4 regions of the Rhodoferax sp. WC2427 genome follow, and region 2 is predicted to be linked to each of the others. Evidence: predicted binding sites of a transcription regulator. Region 2 holds the regulator's gene; each other region holds the start of a gene.
What was found. Region 2 encodes FNR, which switches genes on or off when oxygen is low (the NO sensors DNR and NnrR bind a similar motif). Its sites were predicted from a motif close to TTGATNNNNATCAA; they were not measured.
Positions count from the first base shown of each region.

Region 1: the regulator FNR is predicted to act here: its motif matches at 2,741-2,754, upstream of AB3G31_RS15190 (PHA/PHB synthase family protein).
Region 3: the regulator FNR is predicted to act here: its motif matches at 2,716-2,729, upstream of AB3G31_RS06460 (universal stress protein).
Region 4: the regulator FNR is predicted to act here: its motif matches at 2,954-2,967, upstream of AB3G31_RS03535 (universal stress protein).

Region 1 covers NZ_CP162006.1:3,215,456-3,220,710, forward strand. The annotation lists gene AB3G31_RS15180 (GNAT family N-acetyltransferase) at 1-242, opposite strand, end outside; gene AB3G31_RS15185 (phasin family protein) at 445-912, shown strand; gene AB3G31_RS15190 (PHA/PHB synthase family protein) at 924-2,675, opposite strand; gene AB3G31_RS15195 (HDOD domain-containing protein) at 2,919-4,334, opposite strand; gene AB3G31_RS15200 (M15 family metallopeptidase) at 4,610-5,212, shown strand.
Region 2 covers NZ_CP162006.1:461,326-466,580, reverse strand. The annotation lists gene ccoG (cytochrome c oxidase accessory protein CcoG) at 1-1,365, shown strand, start outside; gene AB3G31_RS02200 (FixH family protein) at 1,377-1,634, shown strand; gene AB3G31_RS02195 (hypothetical protein) at 1,644-1,895, shown strand; gene fnr (fumarate/nitrate reduction transcriptional regulator Fnr) at 1,873-2,592, opposite strand; gene hemN (oxygen-independent coproporphyrinogen III oxidase) at 2,720-4,108, shown strand; gene AB3G31_RS02180 (sulfite exporter TauE/SafE family protein) at 4,108-4,785, shown strand; gene AB3G31_RS02175 (creatininase family protein) at 4,796-5,255, shown strand, end outside.
Region 3 covers NZ_CP162006.1:1,346,548-1,351,802, reverse strand. The annotation lists gene AB3G31_RS06475 (HupE/UreJ family protein) at 63-674, shown strand; gene AB3G31_RS06470 (HupE/UreJ family protein) at 671-1,276, shown strand; gene chrA (chromate efflux transporter) at 1,329-2,669, shown strand; gene AB3G31_RS06460 (universal stress protein) at 2,790-3,218, shown strand; gene AB3G31_RS06455 (cation-translocating P-type ATPase) at 3,231-5,255, shown strand, end outside.
Region 4 covers NZ_CP162006.1:739,949-745,203, forward strand. The annotation lists gene AB3G31_RS03520 (glycosyltransferase) at 1-473, shown strand, start outside; gene AB3G31_RS03525 (ATP-binding protein) at 412-1,749, opposite strand; gene AB3G31_RS03530 (response regulator) at 1,746-2,405, opposite strand; gene AB3G31_RS03535 (universal stress protein) at 2,445-2,888, opposite strand; gene AB3G31_RS03540 (DUF2894 domain-containing protein) at 3,120-3,731, opposite strand; gene AB3G31_RS03545 (OmpA family protein) at 3,728-4,384, opposite strand; gene AB3G31_RS03550 (DUF802 domain-containing protein) at 4,381-5,255, opposite strand, start outside.

The sequences.
Region 1 (5,255 bases), 2.0 Mb from region 2:
GTGTGCGCGGGGGTGCACACCACGGCCAGGTCGGGCACCTGCGGCAGCGCGGCCACGTCGGGCCAGGCGGGCTCGCCGTCCACCTGGGCGTGGCGCCGGTTGACCAGCCACAGCGGCCCCTGAAAACCGCCCTGCTTCAGGTTGCGCAGCACCAAAGACCCCAGGCTGCCGGGCCGGTCCGAAGCGCCGATCAAGGCGACCGAACGGGGATGGAACAAGGCTTCCAGGTGGCGTACGCTCATAAATTTCCCATTGAAGTTCTACTCCCGATAGCGCCAAGCTTAGTGACAAGCTGCAGGCTGAAAATTGCGCCAGATCAAAGACATTGTGGCGTGCGGTGACCAGAATAAGTTATCAGCCTGAATACCCTGACATCAAGCTGACGCCGATGCCACGGCACAGCCGCCGCATTTACATCTTCCTCCAAACCCGCAAAGGAATGCCATGACTGACAAAACCCGCTCCCCCGCCACGAGCCCAGTGGCACCGTCCGCAGGGTTGGCGCCCTGGAACATTTTTGCCGATTGGGGCCGCCGCCAGATGGCGATGGCCGCAGAAGGCACCTGCGCCATGCTCCGAAACGTAGAGGCCTTGCGCACCCTGCAGCAACAGGTGGCCCACCAGGCATTGGCGCAGCATGAGGCCGCGGCAGAAAAGCTGCTCAAACCCTGCGACCCCAACGACTTGCTGTCCGTGCAGTCGGCGCTGCTGCAATCCAATATGCAAAACGCGCTGGCGTATTGGCAGCAATTGGGGGCCTCGGCCATCAAGGCCCAGGTCGACCAGATGGACGGCAGCAAACAGCTCCTGAAAATGCCGGTAGACGACCCGCTCAAGCCCGTGCTACAGGCTTGGCAGCACGCCATCGCCAGCCCGTTCAACAGCGCAGGGTACCGCCCCAACGCGCACTGAAGGGCCCCCGCTTACCCCTGGTGCACATAGCGGCCCGGTGCGGCCAGGGGGGCACCGTCCAGCAGGGGCTGGGCCACCGGTTGCGCGGCAATCTTGTGGCCCGCGTGCTGGCCCAGCCAGTCGCTCCAGCAGGTCCACCACGAGCCCGGGAACTGTTCGGCGGTGTTGAGCCAATCCAGGGGGTCTGCCGGTGCCTGGCCCACTGCATGGGTGGCAAACCGGTAGCTGGCCTTGGCATGCGCCAACGGCCCGCCAGGTGGGTTGACGATGCCCACGTTGTGCCCACCCGAAGTCAGCACAAAGCTGACCGGGCTGTGCGCCAGCCCCTGGATTTTGTAGACCGACCTCCAGGGCGACACGTGGTCGGTTTCTGTGGCCACCACGAACATCGGAATCTGGATGTCCGACAGCCGTATTGGCACCCCCGCCACCCGGTAACGCTCCTCGGCCAGATCGTTCCGCAGGTACAGGCGGCGCAGGTATTCGCTGTGCATGCGGGCAGGCAGGCGGGTGGCGTCCGCGTTCCAGGCGCGCAAGGCGGTCATCGGTGTCTGGGCCCCCATCAGGTACTCATGGACCAGCTTGGACCACACCAGGTCCCGTGAATTCATCAGCGCAAAAGCCCCGGCCATCTGGCGCCCATCCAGGAAGCCGGGTGCGGCCATCAGGTCCTCCAGGAAGGCGATCTGGCTCTCGTCGATGAACAGCCCCAGCTCGCCCGGCTCGCGAAAGTCGGTCTGGGCGGCCAGCAGGGTCAGGGTTTTCAGCGGATTGGATTCCGCCCGCCCCAGGCTGGCCGCCGCGATCGCCAGCAAGGTGCCCCCCAGGCAATAGCCCACCCCCTGGATACCCGCCCGGGGCCGCAGTTTGCGCACCGTCTTGAGCGCGGTCAGGACACCCTGCTCCAGATAGTCGTTCAGGCCCAGGTCGCGGTCGTGGGTATCGGGGTTCTTCCAGGACACCATGAAAACGGTCTTGCCCTGCCCCACCAGGTGCCTGACCAGCGAGTCGTCCGGCGTCAGGTCCAGGATGTAGTACTTCATGATCCAGGACGGCACCATCAGCACCGGCTCGGCATCCACTTCCGCCGTGCTGGGCGCATACTGGATCAGCTCCATCAGGTGGTTGCGAAACACCACAGTGCCGGGCGTCACGGCCACCGTGCTGCCCGGCTTGAACGCATCCACCCCGCGCGGCTTGTCATCGCCCAGCACCGCCAGCGCGTCCCGCCACCAATTGCCCATGCCGTTGAGCAGATGGCTACCGGCGCTGCTCCATATGTCCCGCAAGACCTGCGGGTTGGTGGCGATGAGGTTGGAGGGCGAGCCCATGTCGAGCAACTGCCGCGTGGTGAAGTTCACCATCTCGGTGTGGTGCCGCGACACGCCGCGCACGCCGGTCATCGCCTCGTGCCACCACTGCTCTCGCAGCAAAAAAGCCTGGGCCAGGGTGGAAAACGGTGGGGTATGCCACTCCGGCGGCGCAAAGCGCCGGTCCCGCTGCGTCGGCTCCACGCAGGGCGGGCAGCCCCCGGCCCACGACTGCGGCAGGTACTGCCACCACTGCACCGACTTGCGCAACGCGCTTTCGGCCAGCTCGGCGTGCTTGGTCGGCGACACCGCCAGGTGCACCAACCAGTCGGCATAGGCCAGGGCCAGCGCCGCTGGCGACAGGCCCTGCGACAAGCGGGCCAGAAAAAGTTTCAGCGGCAGGTCCAGTGGCGCCGGACCATGCCTTTCGGGGTGGTTTTCAAAGGTCTGCATGGCATTCCAAAGTGCATGGCAAAAACCGCCATGCGCAGATGTTTCCACAAGCCGCCGCGGTAATTTTGCGCCAGATCAAAGGCGTTTGCACTTCACCGCAAAGATCCGCGCGCAGGCTGCGCACGGGTGTCAAACACCTTGCTTGCCTGCCACGACCTGGGTCGCTGCGAATCTATGGGTAAAAACAGGCCCCTGCGCTTATTCCATCAGCATGAGCAGCTATTAAAACCATAGTAAGTCGAATCAGGCTGCCGGGGTCGCTCCGCGCACCGTGTTTTCGGCCGCCCAGGCCCAGGCTTCGCCCGACAGTTCCAGCACACGGGCGGCGCTGGCAAAGCCATCGGCGACCACGCTGGCTTCGCTGGAAGTCTGGTTTTCCACCTCCAGCGCGGTGCGCAGGTAGACAAACCAGGGGCCGGACTGCGACAACAGGGCTTGCGCACCCTCGGGTGGCAGGCTCAGGGTGGCCACCACTTCGGCCGGGGCCATTTTCAGGATCAGGCCCAGCATCGAGGCCAGGCCCAAGGTGAAGAATCGGCCCGGCTCGGACTCGCCGCGCTCCATGGCCAGCAGCTCGACCAGCCGCGCGCGCCACAGTGCCACCTCTTGCAGGGCCGACGACAGCTGGCGGCTGCCCGCGTACTGCATCAGCATCAACGACAGCCAGCGGTGCAGGTCGTTGCGGCCCAGCAGCATGACCGCCTGGTCGATACTGCCCACGCCGCCCAGGTGGGCGTAACTGGCGCTGTTCATGCGCTGCAACAGGCGCACCGACACGCCAATGTCGCCCTTGATGTCGCCCACGATCACCGCCGTGTCGGCCCCCGCCGCCAGCTTGCTGATCAGCAGCGCCACGCGGCCCACTTCGGGCGCCAGCGGACTGGCTTCGGCCACCGTTTTAGCCATGTCGGAGGCGGCCAGGCGGCCGCTGGCCAGGCGCACGCCCGCCTGCAGGGTGCGCTCCAGGTCGTCCACACTGGCCATGTCGGTGGCGATAAACGGAATGTTTTCCAGGCCCGCCGGGGGTGCCTTGACCGCAGCGACCAGCCCGGCAACCGCCTCGGGCGAGGTGGCCCGGACCAGCAGGAAGTCGGGTTTGGAGCCCATGGACTGCTCGGCCCCCCAAGCCAGCTTGGCCCCCACCGCGCGGAACTCGGCCACTTTGGCGGCTACGCCCTGCATCACCTCGGGGGACAAAGATGTCGCCGCCGCATTGAACTCCACGCCAATTACCGTGCCCGTGTCATTTTTAGGCACCACCGCCAAGGCCAGCAAGGCCGCAGGCAGGCGCGCAAAACCAATGCGCCCGTCCATGGCCACCAGCCGCGCCGCTACCAGCACCGCGGCCACGTGCGCCGCCTGGGCCACCGGGTCAGCGCCCATCGCCAATCTACGCAGGGCCCGGTCGTCGATACGGAACTCAAAACCCGCCACCTGCCCGTTGGCGCCCATCAAGGGCCGCCGCGCCGCCAGGGCGACCAGCTTGGGGTGGACAGGAGCGGGCGCCGGTGCCGCAGCGGCCGACGGCGGGCTGGCAACCGGCGGGGTACGGCCAGCGCGCGCAATAGGCGCACCCGAGGGAAGAGCGGCGGGCAGAGCGGCAGGAGAAGGCGCACCACCAAACAACTTGGCCAGCACACGTTGGAAAAAAGAGGTCATGGGCTTAGAACTTCGTCCAGTGAAGGAACTAGGGTGCAACAGGGGTGCGACAGCCCTCACTTTATCGCCTTCCACATGAAATTGTATGAAGTTGTTACCTTTAAATGCGCGGCCTCGCCAGCGCCGCAACGCGGCTCCACCCTGCGCGCCGCCGTCGGTGCCAGCCCCGGCATCCCCCGAATGAGGGATGCCGAAAACCGCCATCGGGGCTAAATTTCCCAGTGCGGCCACCCGCTCACCACCCACCGCAACGTCCACTACCCGGAGGAACCCCCATGAACACCGATACCGTGATTCGCAAAGTGCAAGAGCTCGTGAACGTCACCGTGGACGGCCGGGCGGGGCCGCAGACCTGGCAGGCGATCTTCGAGCGCATTGCGGGAAAAGCGCTGCCCAAGACAGCCTTGTTTGTGGGCAAGGTCGATGAACGCAGCGAGAAGACCATCGCCACGCTGCATCCGCAAGTCGCCCCCCATGCCCGAAGCCTGGTCCAGCGCGCGGCATCCGTGGGCATCGAGATCAAGATCATCGGCGGCACCCGAACCTTTGCGGAGCAAGATGCCCTGTTTGCCCAGGGCCGCACCAAGCCGGGCCGGCGGGTGACCAATGCCAAAGGCGGGGAATCGAACCACAACTTTGGCATTGCGTTCGACATCGGCGTATTCAATGGAAAAACCTACCTGGGCGAATCCCCGTCGTACGACGTGGTGGGTGCCCTCGGCATGGACCTCGGCCTGGAATGGGGTGGCGCCTGGACCACGCTGGTCGACAAGCCGCACTACCAGTTGCGCCCGGTCTGGGCGGACCACCTTTCAGAGCGCGAAATGCTGGCCGAGCTGCGCGAACGCGTCGCGCAGGGCAAGGATGTGTACGCCTAGTTTTTCTAGCCAAATATGCCGATAGCGCTTATTCCATCAGCGT
Region 2 (5,255 bases):
TCGCTGTACGCGGCCCAGCCCAAAATCTATCCGCGCTCGGTGCAGGGCCTGTTTGCCCGCTGGCGCTGGGGCATGGTGTTCCTCACGCAACTGGTGTTCTACGGCCTGCCGTGGCTGCAGTACGGCGAGCGCCAGGCGGTGCTGCTGGACCTGGCAGCGCGGCGCTTTTACCTGTTTGGCCTGGTGCTGTACCCGCAGGATTTCATCTACCTGACGGGCCTGCTGGTGGTGTCGGCGCTATCTCTGTTCTTGTTCACCGCCGTGGCCGGACGGCTGTGGTGCGGCTTTACCTGCCCGCAGACGGTGTACAGCGAAATCTTCATGTGGATCGAGCGCCACATCGAGGGCGACCGCGGCGCACGCATGCGCCTGGACGGCGCGCCCCTGTCGGCCCAGAAGCTGGGAAAAAAGTGGGCCAAACACGCGGTGTGGATTCTGCTGTCGCTGTGGACCGGCTTCACCTTTGTGTCGTACTTCACCCCCACGCAAGAGCTGCTGCAAGAGTCGCTGCACCTGAACTTTGGCTCCTGGGAGGTCTTCTGGGGCCTGTTCTACAGCGCGGCCACCTATGGCAACGCAGGCTTCATGCGCGAGCAGGTGTGCAAATACATGTGCCCCTACGCCCGCTTCCAGAGCGCCATGTTCGACAAGGACACGCTCATCGTCAGCTACGACACCCGCCGCGGCGAGCCGCGTGGTGCCCGCTCCCGCAAGGCCGATCCGGCGGTGCTGGGCCTGGGCTCGTGCGTGGACTGCACTCTGTGCGTGCAGGTCTGTCCCACCGGCATCGATATCCGCCAGGGTTTGCAATACGAGTGCATCAACTGCGCCGCCTGCGTGGACGTGTGCGATGGCGTGATGGACAAAATGGGCTACGCCCGGGGCCTGATCCGCTTTGCCACCCAGAACGGCATTGCCGGGGGCTGGAATGCGCGCCAGATTCTGCGCCGGGTGCTGCGACCCCGGGTGCTGATCTACACCGCACTGCTGTGGACCATCGCTGCCGTGCTGCTGGCCACGCTGCTGCTGCGCACCCCGCTGAAGGTCGACGTGGTGCGCGACCGCGCCGCCCTGTCGCGCATTGTGGGCGGTGGCCAACTGGAGAACGTCTACCGCCTGCAGGTGATGAACGCCACCGAGGCACCGCAGCGCTACACCCTGTCGGCCCACGGGCTGGACGGGCTGGTGGTGGCATCGGAGACGGAAGTGGAAGTGGGTGCCATACAGTCGCGCTGGGTCGCGGTACGCCTGCACATCCCCTACGGTTCGGCCACGCCCGGTTCGCACCCGGTGGTGTTTGACATCCAGAGTGCCGACGGCAAAGACCGCGTATCCGAAAAATCCACGTTCATCGTGCCCCGATAAGGAGAAGACCCATGTCTGAAAAAATCCCACAACCTTGGTGGAAATATGGCCACGTGTGGCTGGTCATCTCCGGCCCGCTGTTGGTGGTGGTGGCGGCACTGGTCACCGCCTGGCTGGCCTTCACCCGGCAAGACCCGGTACTGGCGCAAGACTATTACCGCCAGGGCCAGGAAATCAACAAAACCCTGGCCCTGCAGGGCACACTGGCCCCGGCCGAGCTGGGGCGCAACCATGCGGCCACGCCCCCCGGCGCGGTGCGGCAGAAGTAGGAGCGCGGCATGGCAGTGCAACGCATCACCAGCGTGCTGTGGTCGGGGTTTTTGGGGGCGTGTCTGCTAGAAGGCCTGGTATTTGCGGTAGTCGATCCGACGAGCCTGCACTGGCTGGGCCAGCCTCTGGACCTGTCACGCCAGGGGGTCTACAGCCTAGCCTTCTTTGCCTTCTGGACCGTGGCGGCGATGATCAGCAGCCTGACCCTGCTGGTGGGCCAGCCGGTGGGCGAAGCGACTATAAACAGGGTTGAAGATTGACGATGCGCTTGAGCGCTTCGGTGTCCAGGATGCGGATGTGGCGCTGCTTGACTTCGACCACGCCGTCCTCGGCAAACTTGGAGAAAGTGCGGCTCACCGTCTCCAGCTTCAGGCCCAGGTAGCTGCCAATTTCTTCGCGCGTCATGCGCAGCACCAGTTCCAGCGGCGAGAAGCCGCGCGCGTGCAGGCGCTGCACCAGGTTCAGCAAAAAGGCCGCCAGCCGCTCCTCGGCCCGCATGCTGCCCAGCAGCAGCATGACGCCGTGTTCACGCACGATCTCGCGGCTCATGATCTTGTGCACATGGCGCTGCAGGGCGTTGACTTCGCGCGACAGCTCTTCGATGCGGTCAAACGGCATTTCGCAGACCTCTGCATCCTCCAGCGCCACCGCGTCGCAGGTGTGCTGGTCGTTGACGATACCGTCCAGCCCGATGATCTCGCCCGCCATCTGGAAGCCCGTGACCTGGTCGCGCCCGTCTTCGGTGGTGATGGAGGTTTTGAAAAACCCGGTGCGGATGGCGTACAGCGCGGTGAATGCCTCGCCATTGCGGAACAGCGTGGTGCCGCGTTTGACCTTGCGGCGCAAGGCCACCAGGCCATCAATTCGCTCCAATTCCTCCTGGTTTAGACCGAGCGGCATGCACAATTCGCGCAGATTGCAGTTCGAACAGGCGGCTTTGATGGCGATTGGGGTCATGGGCGTAGTATGAACTTTTTTTAAGTCACTATTTTCTGGCACCCACATCTGCATGCCGTTTGATCCACATCAATGGAGGCCAGGACCGTTCACGGCACATTGCAGGCATGCAACAAAAGCGCTCGCCATGACCCGTGTTTTACCCCGTGTTGCCACCGAACTTCTGCAGCGTTACGACGTGCCGGGGCCCCGCTACACCTCTTACCCCACCGCCGACCGCTTCGTCGAAGCCTTCACCGGCGAAGACTACGCCCGCGCCCTGCGCCTGCGCCGGGCCACCGCCACCGCCCTGCCGCTGTCGGTGTACGTGCACATCCCGTTTTGCGAGTCGCTGTGCTACTACTGCGCCTGCAACAAGATCATCACCAAGCGCCATGAGCGCGGTGCCGCCTACCTGCAGTACCTGGAGCGCGAAATGGCCCTGCACTCCGCCCAACTGGGCGTGGGCCGGGCGGTCAGCCAGCTGCATCTGGGCGGCGGCAGCCCCACTTTTTTGAGCGACGGCGAGCTGGCCCAGCTGATGGTGCTGCTGCGCCGCCATTTCAACCTGGCGCCCGGCGGCGAATACGCCATCGAGGTCGATCCCCGCACCGTGGATGCCGAACGGCTGGCGGCCCTGGCCGCGCTGGGCTTCAACCGCCTGAGCTTTGGCGTGCAGGACTTCGATGCCGACGTGCAAAAAGCCGTGCACCGCGTACAGCCCGCACAGCAGGTGTTCGACCTGGTGGCCGAGGCACGCCGCCTGGGCTTCGACTCCATCAACACCGACCTGATCTACGGCCTGCCGCGCCAGACGCCCACCTCGTTTGCCCGCACCCTCGAGCAGGTGGTGGAGCTGCGCCCCGACCGCATTGCCCTGTACGCCTACGCCCATTTGCCCGAACGCTTCAAGCCACAGCGCCGCATTTTGAATGCCGACCTGCCCAGTGGCGCCGCCAAGCTGGCCATGCTGTCGCAGGCGCTGGAGGCCCTCATGGGGGCCGGCTACGTCTACGTGGGCATGGACCATTTCGCCCTACCCAATGACGCACTGGCGGTGGCCAAGCGCCAGGGGCGGCTGCACCGCAACTTCCAGGGCTACAGCACCCAGCCCGACTGCGACCTGATCGGCCTGGGCGTGTCGGCCATTGGCCGCATCGGCCCCACCTACAGCCAGAACGCCAAAACGCTGGAGGCCTACTGCGACATGATCGACCAGGGCCAGCTGCCCGTGGTGCGCGGCCTGGCCCTGGGCCGCGACGACCTGGTGCGCCGCGCCGTCATCATGGCCATCATGTGCCAGGGTGCGGTGCAGTTCGAATCCATCGAGCTGGCCTACCTGGTAGACTTCCGGGCCACGTTTGCCACCGAGTTGCTGGCCTTGCAGCCCCTGGTGGAGGCCGGCATGGTCACGGTGGATGCCACCAGCATCCAGGTCACCGCCACCGGCTGGTTCTTCGTGCGCGCCGTGGCCATGGTGTTCGACCGCTACCTGCAGGCTGACCAAAACCGCGCCCGCTTTTCACGGATCATTTGATGGTCTCCACCCTGGCCTGGACCGCTCTGCTCATGGGCCTGGCCGGTGGCCCGCATTGCGCGGGCATGTGCGGCGCAGCCTGTGCGGGCGTGGTGCGGGTAGCGGGTGCCCGCCAGGGCATGCTGCAACTGCAGGCCGGACGCTTGCTGGGCTACACGCTGGCGGGTGCCTTGGCCGCCGCCACCGTCAACACGCTCGCCTGGCTCACCGCCCCCGCCGCCGCGCTGCGCCCGGTGTGGACGCTGTTCCACGTGGCCGTGCTGGTCTGGGGCGGCACGCTGCTGGTGCTGGCGCGGCAACCCATGTGGGTGGATGGCCTGGGCCGCAACCTGTGGGCCAGCCTGCGCCCCCGCGTAGCGGGCCGGTCGTGGATCCTGGTGGCCGGGGCCGCCTGGGCGCTGATGCCGTGCGGCCTGCTGTACTCGGCGCTGCTGGTCGCCTCGCTCAGCGGCGGGCCGCTGGATGGCGCACTGTGCATGGCCTTGTTTGCCCTGGGCAGCAGCATCACCCTGGTGGCCGGGCCCTGGCTGTGGGTGCGCCTGCAGGCCTGGCGCAGCCCCCAGCGCAAAGAATGGGGCATGCGGGCGGCAGGTGCATCGCTGGCAGGCGTGGCCGTATGGGCTTTGGTGCACGACATGGACCCGCGGGTTTTGGAGTTCTGCCGAAGCCTGTGGTGAAATTCGCCCCATGCACACTCCACCTCGCTTCTGGGCCGACCTCACCACCCGCGACTTCGCGCTGCTCGACCCGGCCCGCACCGTGGCCGTGCTGCCCGTGGCCGCCACCGAGCAACACGGCCCGCACCTGCCGCTGAGCGTGGACACCACCCTGGTCGATGGCGTGATTGCCGCCGCGCTGCCGCTGCTGCCCACCGATGCCTCGGTGCTGGTGCTGCCGACCCAGCAGGTGGGCTTCAGCCCCGAGCATGTGCGCTTTCCGGGCACGCTCACGCTGTCCAGCGAAACCCTCATCCGCGTCTGGACCGAGCTAGGCGCCTGCGTGGCCCGCAGCGGGGTCAAAAAGCTGTTGATCTTCAATGCCCACGGCGGCCAAGTCAGCCTGATGGACATCGTGGCCCGCACCCTGCGCACCGAGCACGGCTTGCTGGTCTACAGCGCCAGCTGGTTCAACCTGCCGCTGATTGATG
Region 3 (5,255 bases), 890 kb from region 2:
CCAGCCGACGTTTTGCCGCGTAAATCGTACAGGCCATCCATTTCCAACACAGGAGTCGCTCTATGCACACCCGCTCCCCACGCACACGCTCCGCAGGATACAAAACCCTGCTGTTGGCGCTGGCGCTGGCCGCTCCCTGCCTGGCCCAAGCGCACTCGGAAACCGGTGCGGTGGGTGGTTTCATCAGCGGCTTTGTCCACCCCTTAAACGGCCTGGACCACATTGCGGCCATGGTGGCGGTGGGCATCTGGGGGGCATTTTTGGGGGCCCCGGCCATGTGGCTGCTGCCGGTGGTCTTTCCGCTGGTGATGGCGCTGGGTGGGGCCCTGGGCGTGCTGGGCGTGCCGCTGCCGGGGGTGGAAACCGGCATCGCTGTATCGGGCATCGTGCTGGGCGGCATGGTGCTCACCGCGGCCCGGCCACCGCTGTGGGTGGCCAGCCTGCTGGTGGCGATTTTTGCGGTGTTCCACGGCTATGCCCACGGCACCGAGCTGCCGCACGCGGCCAATGCCATCACCTACGCGGTGGGCTTCGTGCTGGCCACCGGGCTGTTGCACCTGGCGGGCATCGCGGTGGGACTGCTGGTCCGCTGGCGCTGGGGCCGGATGGTGGTGCGGGCCACGGGTGGGGTGATTGCGGCCACCGGCTTCGCGTTTTTATTCGGCATCTTGTGAGGCGGCCCCAAGCCTGGACGCTGCTGGGGCTGGCGCTGCCCGGCCTGGCGCACGCCCACAGCGCGGTAGCGGGCATGAACAGCTTTTACGCCGGGCTGCTGCATCCGCTGCTGACTTTGCCACACATGCTGGTGCTGCTGGGTCTAGGGATCTGGCTGGGCCAGCACCCGCCCCTGCGGCTGAAAGCCCCCATGCTGGCATTTGCCACCGGCTGCGCCGCCGCCCTGCTGCTGACCACGCGCATCGCGATGCCCCCGTCCAGCCAGACCGTGGTGGTGGCCGTGGCGCTGGGCTGCGGCATGCTGGTGGCGGCATCGGCCCGGCTGCCGACGGGGCTGCGCGCTGCCGTGGCGGCGGTGGCGGCCATCGCCGTGGCGCTGGATTCCGGTGTGGACGCAGGCCCCAGCGCCCTCGCCGCCCCACTCACCTTGCTCGGCACCTGGATCAGCACCACCGCGCTGGTGGCCAACATCGCCTACTACACCGCGCTGTGCCCAAAGCGCCAGTGGCTGCAGATCGCCCTGCGCATCGCCGGGTCGTGGATGGCGGCGGCCAGCCTACTGGTGCTGGCGTTTGCGTTGAAAGGCATGCCACTGGCCTGAATGGCTGCCAGGCTGGCACACTGCGGGCAGTGACACTTTGAAAGTACCACGCATGCCGCCTGTTTCCTTCACCGAAGCCCTGAAGTTCTGGTTCAAGCTGGGCTGCATCAGCTTTGGCGGCCCGGCCGGGCAGATTGCCATCATGCACCGCGAGCTGGTGGAGCAAAAGCATTGGATCAGCGAGCAGCGCTTTTTGCACGCCCTGAACTACTGCATGCTACTGCCCGGCCCCGAGGCACAGCAACTCGCCACCTACATCGGCTGGCTGCTGCACCGCACCTGGGGTGGGGTGGCGGCGGGCGCGCTGTTTGTGCTGCCGTCGTTGTTCATCCTGATCGGCCTGAGCTGGGTGTACGTGGCCTTTGGCGCCGTGCCCTGGGTGGCCGGGTTGTTGTACGGCATCAAGCCTGCGGTGGCGGCGCTGGTAGTGCAGGCGGTCCACCGCATCGGCAGTAAAACATTAAAGAAACCGGCCACAGCGCCCGTTCTATGGGCGATAGCAGCTACTAGTTTTATAGCATTGTACTTTTTTGCCGTGCCCTTTCCGGCCATCGTGCTGGGCGCCGCACTGGTCGGCTGGTGGGGGTCCAAAGTCGCACCGGCCCAGTTCAGCGGCAGCGGCGGCCACGGCGCAGCCAAAGCAGGCTTTGGTCCCGCGCTGATCGACGACGACACCCCCACCCCGCCCCACGCGCGCTTTCGCAAAATGCGCCTGCTCCAGGTGCTGGCCGTGGGCGCGGCGCTGTGGCTGCTGCCGATGGCCGCACTGGTCGCCAGTACCGGCTGGCACGGCACACTGGCCGCCATGGGCTGGTTTTTCACCAAGGCCGCCCTGCTGACCTTTGGCGGCGCCTACGCCGTGCTGCCCTATGTGTACCAGGGCGCGGTGGCGCAGTTTGGCTGGCTTACCGGCACCCAGATGATCGACGGCTTGGCCCTGGGCGAAACCACGCCCGGCCCGCTGATCATGGTGGTGGCCTTTGTGGGCTTTGTGGGCGGCTGGAGCAAGGCGGTGCTGGGGCCGGACGCGCTGTTTCTGGGCGCGGCGCTGGCCGCCACGGTGGTCACCTGGTTTACCTTTTTGCCGTCGTTCATCTTCATCCTGGCCGGGGGCCCGCTGGTGGAGAGCACGCACGGCAAGCTGCACTTCACCGCCCCGCTCACCGCCATCACCGCCGCCGTGGTGGGCGTGATTGCCAGTCTTGCTCTGTTTTTTATAGCTCATATCGCCTATCCGACAAGCGCTGGCGGCACTTTTCCTTCAAACCCGGACTGGGCAGCCTTGCTGCTGGCACTGGCCGCGGGCGTGGCCTTGATCCGCTATAAGGTGGGGGTGGTCCCGGTGATCGTGGTGTGCGCACTGGCGGGGTGGGCGCTCAAGTCTTTGGGGTAGTACCGCGTCCGTCACCCACACGCCATGGCCGCTGCGAATCCCCTGCTTGACATGTATCAACGCTACCCGGCGCAGATGCGCCACACTGTCGGGTCCGCATCATTTCCACAGGAGCCTTTGATGAAAATCCTTGTTGCCGTAGACGGTTCGAAGTTTGCCCTGCATGCCGTCAAGTACGCGGCCAAGCTGGTGGCGCAGTTGCAGCCGGGCAAGCACAGCATCACCCTGCTCAGCGTGCACGACGACACCGGACTCGGCCATGCCAAGGCCTTTGTGGGCAACGAAGTCGTGGCCGACTACCTGCGCGAAATCAGCGAAAAAGAGCTCAAACCCGCCCGCAAACTGCTCGACGCCGCAGGCATCCAGCACGACATGGTGGAACGCACTGGCCACGTGGCCAAAGAAATTCTGGAGTGCGCCAAGAAGGGCAAGTACGACCTGGTCGCGCTGGGCTCCAAAGGCCGCGGCGCCATTGCCGACCTGCTGATCGGCTCGGTGGCGCAGCGCGTGCTGGCGGCGGCAGAGCAGCCGGTGGTGCTGGTGAAATAAGCCGACCCCGGCATGGATGCCCCTGGTGGCCTGAGCCCCGCCGAAGCGCAGCAGCGCCTGGCGCACGACGGCCCCAACGCCCTGCCCGTATCCCAGCCGCGCAGCGTGCTGCGGCTGGTGGGCGACGTGGTGGCCGAGCCCATGTTTTTGCTGCTGGTGGCCTGCGGCGCGCTCTACCTGGTGCTGGGCGACCGGCAAGAGGCGCTGATGTTGCTGGGCTTTGTGTTGGTGGTGATGGGCATCACCTTCGTGCAGCAGCGCCGCACCGAGCGTTCGCTGGAAGCCCTGCGCGATCTGTCCAGCCCACTGGCGCAGGTGCTGCGCGGCGGCCAGACCCTGAAGATTTCCGCCCGTGATCTGGTGTGTGGCGACACCGTGCTGCTGGCCGAGGGCGACCGCGTGCCCGCCGACCTGGAGCTCACCCACACCGCCAACCTGGCGCTGGACGAATCGCTGCTCACCGGCGAATCGGTCCCGGTACAAAAGCAGGCGGGTGGTGCAGCGGCAGTGCAGGCCTTCTCCGGCACCCTCGTCACCCAAGGCACTGGGCAGGGCCGCGTGGTGGCCACCGGCGAGCGCAGCGCGCTGGGCCGCATTGGCCAATCGCTGCAAGGCATTGCCGCGGAAGTCACCCCCATCCAGGGCGAAACCAAGCGCGTCGTGAAAGCCGTGGCCCTGGTAGGGCTGGCCCTGGCCACCGCGCTGGCCCTGGCCTATGGGCTGCTGCGCGGCGACTGGCTGGGCGGGCTGCTGGCCGGGTTGACCCTGGCCATGGCCATCCTGCCCGAAGAGCTGCCGGTCATCCTGACCCTGTTTCTGGGCCTGGGCGCCTGGCGCCTGTCGCGCCAAAAGGTGCTGGCCCGCAGCATCCCCGCGGTAGAGTTGCTGGGTGCCACCACCGTGTTGTGCGTCGACAAAACCGGCACCCTCACCGCCAACCGCATGGCAGTACGGCGGCTATGGTCGGGCGACGCGTTGTATGACAGCGTGCAAGACGGTGCCACGCCTTTGGCCGAGGCGCTCCACGGCGTACTCGAATACGCCGTGCTGGCCAGCCACCGCCGCACCTTCGACCCGATGGAGGCCGCCATCGTCGGCGCGGGCGCCCAGCTGCTGGCCCGCACCGAGCACCTGCACGCCGACTGGACCCTAGTGGAAGACTACCCCCTGTCGCCCGCCATGTTGGCCATGTCGCGCGTCTGGCAGTCGCCCGACCAGCAGGCCTACATGATCGCCGCCAAGGGTGCGCCCGAGGCCATCGTCGACCTGTGCCACCTGCCCGCCGACCAGCACGCCCCCATCGCCCAGCAGGTAGCCGCCATGGCCGCCGACGGCCTGCGCGTGCTGGGCGTGGCCAGTGCCCGGTTTGCCGCCCCGCCGCTGCCGGGCAACCAGCACGACTTCGACTTCGTCTTTCTTGGCCTGGTGGGGCTGCAAGATCCGGTGCGCCCCGACGTGCCCCAGGCCATCGCCGCCTGCCAGGCCGCCGGTATCCGCGTGGTGATGATGACCGGCGACCACCCCGCCACCGCCCTGGCCATCGCCCGCCAGGCCGGGCTGGCCACCGACGCCCCGCCCCTGACCGGGCAGGAGCTGGCCGCGTTGGGCGACGCCGCCCTGCAAGAGCGCCTGGCCACCACCCAGGTGTTTTGCCGCGTGCAGCCCGAACACAAGCTGCGCCTGGTGCAGGCCTTCCGCGCCCGCGGCGACGTGGTGGCCATGACCGGCGACGGCGTGAACGACGCGCCCGCCCTCAAGGCCGCCCACATCGGCGTGGCCATGGGCGCGCGCGGCACCGAAGTGGCCCGCCAGGCCGCCGACCTGGTGCTGATGAACGACGACTTTGCCTCCATCGTCACGGCAGTGCGCTATGGCCGCCGCGTGTTTGCCAACCTGCGCAAGGCCATCGTGTTTGTGGTGGGCGTGCACGTGCCCATCGTTGGCCTGTCGCTGGTGCCGGTGCTGCTGGGTTGGCCCATGCTGCTGATGCCGGTGCACATCCTGTTTCTGCAGCTCATCATCGACCCGGCCTGCTCG
Region 4 (5,255 bases), 280 kb from region 2:
CCAGTGGAGCGTTGACCGCCCGGCAGCTGCAGATCCGCTTCCGCGCCTCGGCCCATGACGACATGCTGACCCAGTTGGCCACCCAGCACGGCGTGCAGGATTTCATCGAGCTTAGCCCCGCCGTGCCGTACCGCGAGGCGCTGGCCGAGATGCTGTCGGTGGATGCCTTGCTGGTCATGCAGGCCAGCAACTGCAACGCCCAGATTCCGGCCAAGATCTACGAGTACCTGCGCGCTGGCCGCCCCATCCTCGGCCTGACCGACCCGGTGGGCGACACCGCCGGTGTGCTGCGCGGTGCCGGGCTGGAGGCCATGGCGCGCATCGACTCGGCCGACGAGATTGCCGCCCTGCTGCCGCAGTTTGTGGCCGCCGTGCGGGCCCAGGCGGTGCGTTTGCCCGACCCCGCCGCCGTCAAGAACGCTTCGCGCCAGGGCCGGTCGCAGGCGTTTGCGGAGTTGCTGGCGGGTTTGTAAACACCAGCGCCGCCCGCAGCCCGCCCAGCGAGGGCGAGGTGTCCAGGCGCAGTGCCGCTCCGTGTGCCTGCGCAATCGTCTGGGCAATCGCCAAACCCAGCCCGCTGCCACCCGCCGTGGCCTCGGGGCTGCGGTAGAAGCGGTCAAATACCTTTTCCAGATCGGCGGGCGCAATGCCGGGGCCGGAGTCTTCCACGGTCAGCACGGGCGCGCCGTGGTCCGAGGCGATGGCCACATCCACCCGGCCGTGCGCGGGCGTGTATTTCAGCGCGTTGTCCAGCAGGTTGCGCAGCAGGATGCGCAGCGCGTCGGGGTGGCCCTGCACCACCACCGGGCCGCTGGGGGCAACACCCAGGTCGATGTGGCGCTCTTGCGCCTGCGGCAGCGCTTCTTCCACCGCCAGGCGCACCAGGTCGTGCAGGGGCACGGGCTCGGGCGGGGTGCCCGCGGCGGACTCCTGGCGGGCCAGCACCAGCAGCTGGTGCATCAGCCGCACCGCGCGGTCGATGCCCTGGTGCAGGCGGGCAATGGCGACACTGCGGCTGGTCGCATCGGGCGCGCGGTCCAGTGCCTGGGCCTGCAGTTTCAGGGCCGTGAGCGGTGAGCGCAGCTCGTGCGCGGCGTTGGCGACAAAAGATTTTTGGGCGGCGAAGGCGGTGTGCACGCGGCCAAACAGCAGGTTCAACTCGCGCACCAGGGGCAGCACTTCGTCGGGCAGGTCGGCTTCGGGCAGGGGCGACAGGTCATCGACCGCACGGGCGGCCACCTGCTGGCGGGTGCGCTCCAGCGGCTTCAGGGCGCTGCTGATGGCCCACCACAGCGCGACCATCAGCAGCGGGACCATGGTGGCCATGGGCAGCATGGCGCGCACTGCCAGGGCGCGGGCGCGGGCCTGGCGGGCACTCAGGTCCTGCGCAATCTGGATAGTCTGCGCCGGGGTCTGGATGGAGTAGACGCGGTAGCGCGTGCCGTTTTGTTCCACATCCGAAAAGCCCAGCACGGCCTGGGGTGGCAGGCGGTTGCGGTGCGACTGGAACAGCTGCACGCCGTTGGCGCTCCAGATCTGCACCTCGTAGTCGGCTTCATCGGGGGCCTGGGGCGCGCTTTGGCTCAGGGCCCCATTGCGCAGCGCAAAGGCCATTTGCTGCAGGTGGTAGTCGAACATTTCGTCGGCCTGCTGCAGCGCGCCGCGGTAGGCGGACGCCGCCTGGAACAGTGCAGCCACCACGATGGCGGTCATCACCGAGCCCAGCAGGCGGCGGCGTATCGAGTTCATGGGCGGGGCATCACATAGCCCAGGCCGCGCACGTTCTGGATCAGCTCGGCACCCAGCTTTTTGCGCAGGCCGTGGATGTAGACCTCGACGGCGTTGCTGCTCACGTCGTCTTTCCAACTGTAGAGTTTTTCTTCCAGCTGGGCCCGCGAGAACACCACGCCGGGGCGGGCCATCAGCGCCTCCAGCACGGCCCATTCGCGGCCGGACAGGGTGACGGGCTGGCCGTCGCGGGTGGCTTCGTGGGTGGCGGGGTTCAGGCGCAGGCCGTGCGCTTCCAGCACGGGGTCGGCGCGGCCTGCGCTGCGCCGGGTCAGGGCGCGGATGCGGGCCAGCAGCTCGTCGATGTCGTAGGGTTTGAGCACGTAGTCGTCGGCCCCGGCATCCAGCCCGGCAATGCGCTCGGCCACCGCGTCGCGGGCGGTGACCACCAGCACAGGGGTGCTGTCTTTGCGCTGGCGCAGGGCCTTGAGCACCTCCAGCCCGTCGCGCCGGGGCAGGCCCAGGTCGAGCAGCACCAGGTCGTAGGGGGCGCTGCGCAAGGCGGTGTCGGCCATCTCGCCGTCTTTCACCCAGTCCACGGCAAAGTGCTCGGCGCGCAGTACGTCGAGCACGGTTTCACCGATCATGGGGTCGTCTTCTACCAGTAACAAGCGCATGGGGGGAGTATGCCCATGCGGGGCTTAGGCGAAGCTTAATTACCGGGCAACCAGCACCGGCAGCGTGGATTCGGCCAGGATCTTGGTGGCGATGCTGCCCAGCACCATGCGGGCCACGCCAGTGCGGCCGTGGGAGCCGACGACGATCAGGTCGGCCTTTTCAGCCTGGCCGTAGCCCACGATGCCCGACACCACATCGCGCTCTTCCAGCACCACGGGGTTGAAGACGACCGGCGTGCCTTGCTGGCACAGCGCGGCGACCTTGGCATGCGCCGATTCGGCCTCTTCCTGCGCGGCCTGCTTGTAGTAGCTGAGCCCCAGGCTGCTGACTTCGCCCATGCCCATGCCCAGGTAAGGGTAGGGGTCGACCGCGTACAGCGCGGTCAGTCTGGCCCCCAGGCTGCGGGCCAAATCCACCGCCATGGCGGCTGCATGGTCAGACGCTGCCGACCCGTCGGTGGCTAACAAGATGTGTTTCAGCATGGGGAGCCTTTGCGCAAAGTGGGTTGAGGAAACCCCATTGTGCGACCGGTACCGCAAGGCGGCCCTTGATGTGCCTCAAGGGTCGGTGTGGTTTCTTGGATTTGAAAAAAAAGAGCCGTCTGTGCTTATTCCATAAGCATGGAAAGCTCCTTATTTGATAGCAATCGAGGTGCGGAGCCTGCTAGCCCAAACGTGCCTGGTACCGCGCAACTTGCGCGCTCCACCGCCGGCTTATTTCTTGGCCCGGCTCCGACGTGCTGGCTTGGCCTCTGCCGGTGTGTGTTTCTGGTTTTCCTGGTCCAGCCACAGCAGCGAATCCACATGCGACAGAAAACGCTGCAGGTAGTCGGGCGATAGCTGGCGCATCAGCGCCAGGGAGCGCAGCACCAGCATGTGGGGATTGAGCGGACCGGCGTTTTCGGGGCCGCGCACCATCGCCTGGTCCATGTGGTCGATGGCGGCGATTTTGGACCACACTTCGCGGAAACCGCGCACGCTTTTCAGCTCTGGCCGGGGCCCGTGGTGGTGGCCTTGCTGTGTGGTGTGGCGGATGTAGTGGTTCAGTTCCGCCAGGGCTCCAAGGCCGTTGTTCGGCACGGCTTGCGCACCGGGTGGGCGCGGGCCCCGCGCTTGCCCCATGCGCTGGCTGTAGTCGGCCAGTGCCGTGGCCAGCTTGGTCTGCAAAATGGGCTGCAGCGCACCCGTGGCTGCGCACGCGCGGCGCGACAGCACTTCCAGGTAATGGAAGCGGGCGGGGTCGAAGTGCTGGGCGTCGGCACTTCGTAGCGCTACCAGCGACGGCGGCGCGGTGTCCATACCGTCCATCCGACCCGCCTCGCTCATGGCTTGGCAGAGCGGGGCACCGGGGCCATTTCCACGCGCCGGTTCAGTGCGCGGCCCTCTTCGCTGGTGTTGGAGGCCACCGGCTGCTCGGCACCGAAGGCCGCAGAAAACACCTTGGACGACGGCATGCCCACGTCGATCAGCGCACGGGTCACCTTGAGGGCGCGCTGGGCCGATAGCTCCAGGTTGTCGGCAAATTGCTGGTTGCCACCAACGATGGGTTTGTCGTCGGTAAAGCCGCTGACCATCAGCATGTCGTCGCGCTCACCCAGGACCAGCTGCAAGGCCGGTACCAGGCTTTTCAGCAGTTGCTGCCCTTCAGGGCGCAACTGGTCGGAATTGACCGGGAACAGCACATTGCCGCTGATGCCGATGCGGCCATTGTTCAGCGTGACCCGGCCCGCCGCCAGCGGAATGGCCAGGGCTTTTTCCAGTGCCATGCGGCGCTGCTCTTCCGCCTGGCGCTTGCCTACTTCGGCCTGCAGGTTGGCCACCAGGTCCATCTGCACCACCAGCACGCCCACCAGGATGAGCACAAACGCGCCCAGCAGGCCCGCCATCAGGTCGCCAAAAACTGCCCATACCGGCGCGGCCTGCGCAATGCCGTCGTCGCCCATGCCATTGAGGTCGTCCAGGCCATCGGCGCCGGTCATGCCATGCTCTCTTTGGCCATTGCGGCGGGCTTGCTGCCGCGACTGCTGCCACGACTACGCAGGTCTTCCACCAGCCCCTGCTGTGAGCTGATGCTCAGGTCGATCACCTCGCGGGCCTGCGCCACGTAGTAGGCGAGTTGCTCGTCGCTGCGCGCCACCGACTGGCCGATGCTGCCCTCCATGCGGTGCAGGCTGTCCATCAGCTTCTCGTTGCTGGCGCTGAACAGCTGGACCCCGTGGCTGAAGGCTTCGCCCAGGCTGGCCAGCTCTACCGCGCTGCCTGCCACATGGGCGGCCACGTCCGCCGCCTGGCCCGCGTGGGTGCCCAGGGTGTTGGCAAACTGCTGGGCGGCCTGGTCCAGCACCGTGGCGGCCGAGGCCACCAGCGACTCGATCGCCGTCTGCTGCGCCCCCGAGGCCTGGTTCAGGTGCAGCAGCAGCGTGCTGATTTTTTCCAGCAGGCTGGAGCGTTCTTCAAAAGCCAGGTTGTCGCGCTCGCTGAGGCGGGTCATTTCCTGGCGCAGCTGGGTGATCACGCCCGCGGCCGCTTGCGGCACTTCGGCGGCGGTTTGCATCAGCCGGGTCATGGGGGCTTCCAACGCCGTGCCCAGCGTGGCGAGATGGCTGGCCAGTGCGGTCTGCAGTGCGTCCAGGCGCTCTACGGCGGCCACGCCACGGCTGGCTTCTTCGGCCCGCAGCGCACCGAGTTCGCTGCGCCACAAGGCCGCCAGTTGGTCCATGCGCTCGCCTTGCTGCGCGGCCCAGCGGGCTTCCGTCTCGGTGCGCGACTGCACTAGGACTTCGGAGCGGGCCAGCACCCCGGCCACCCCCATCAGCGTCTGGCCGACCTGCTGGCTGGCACGGTCGGTGA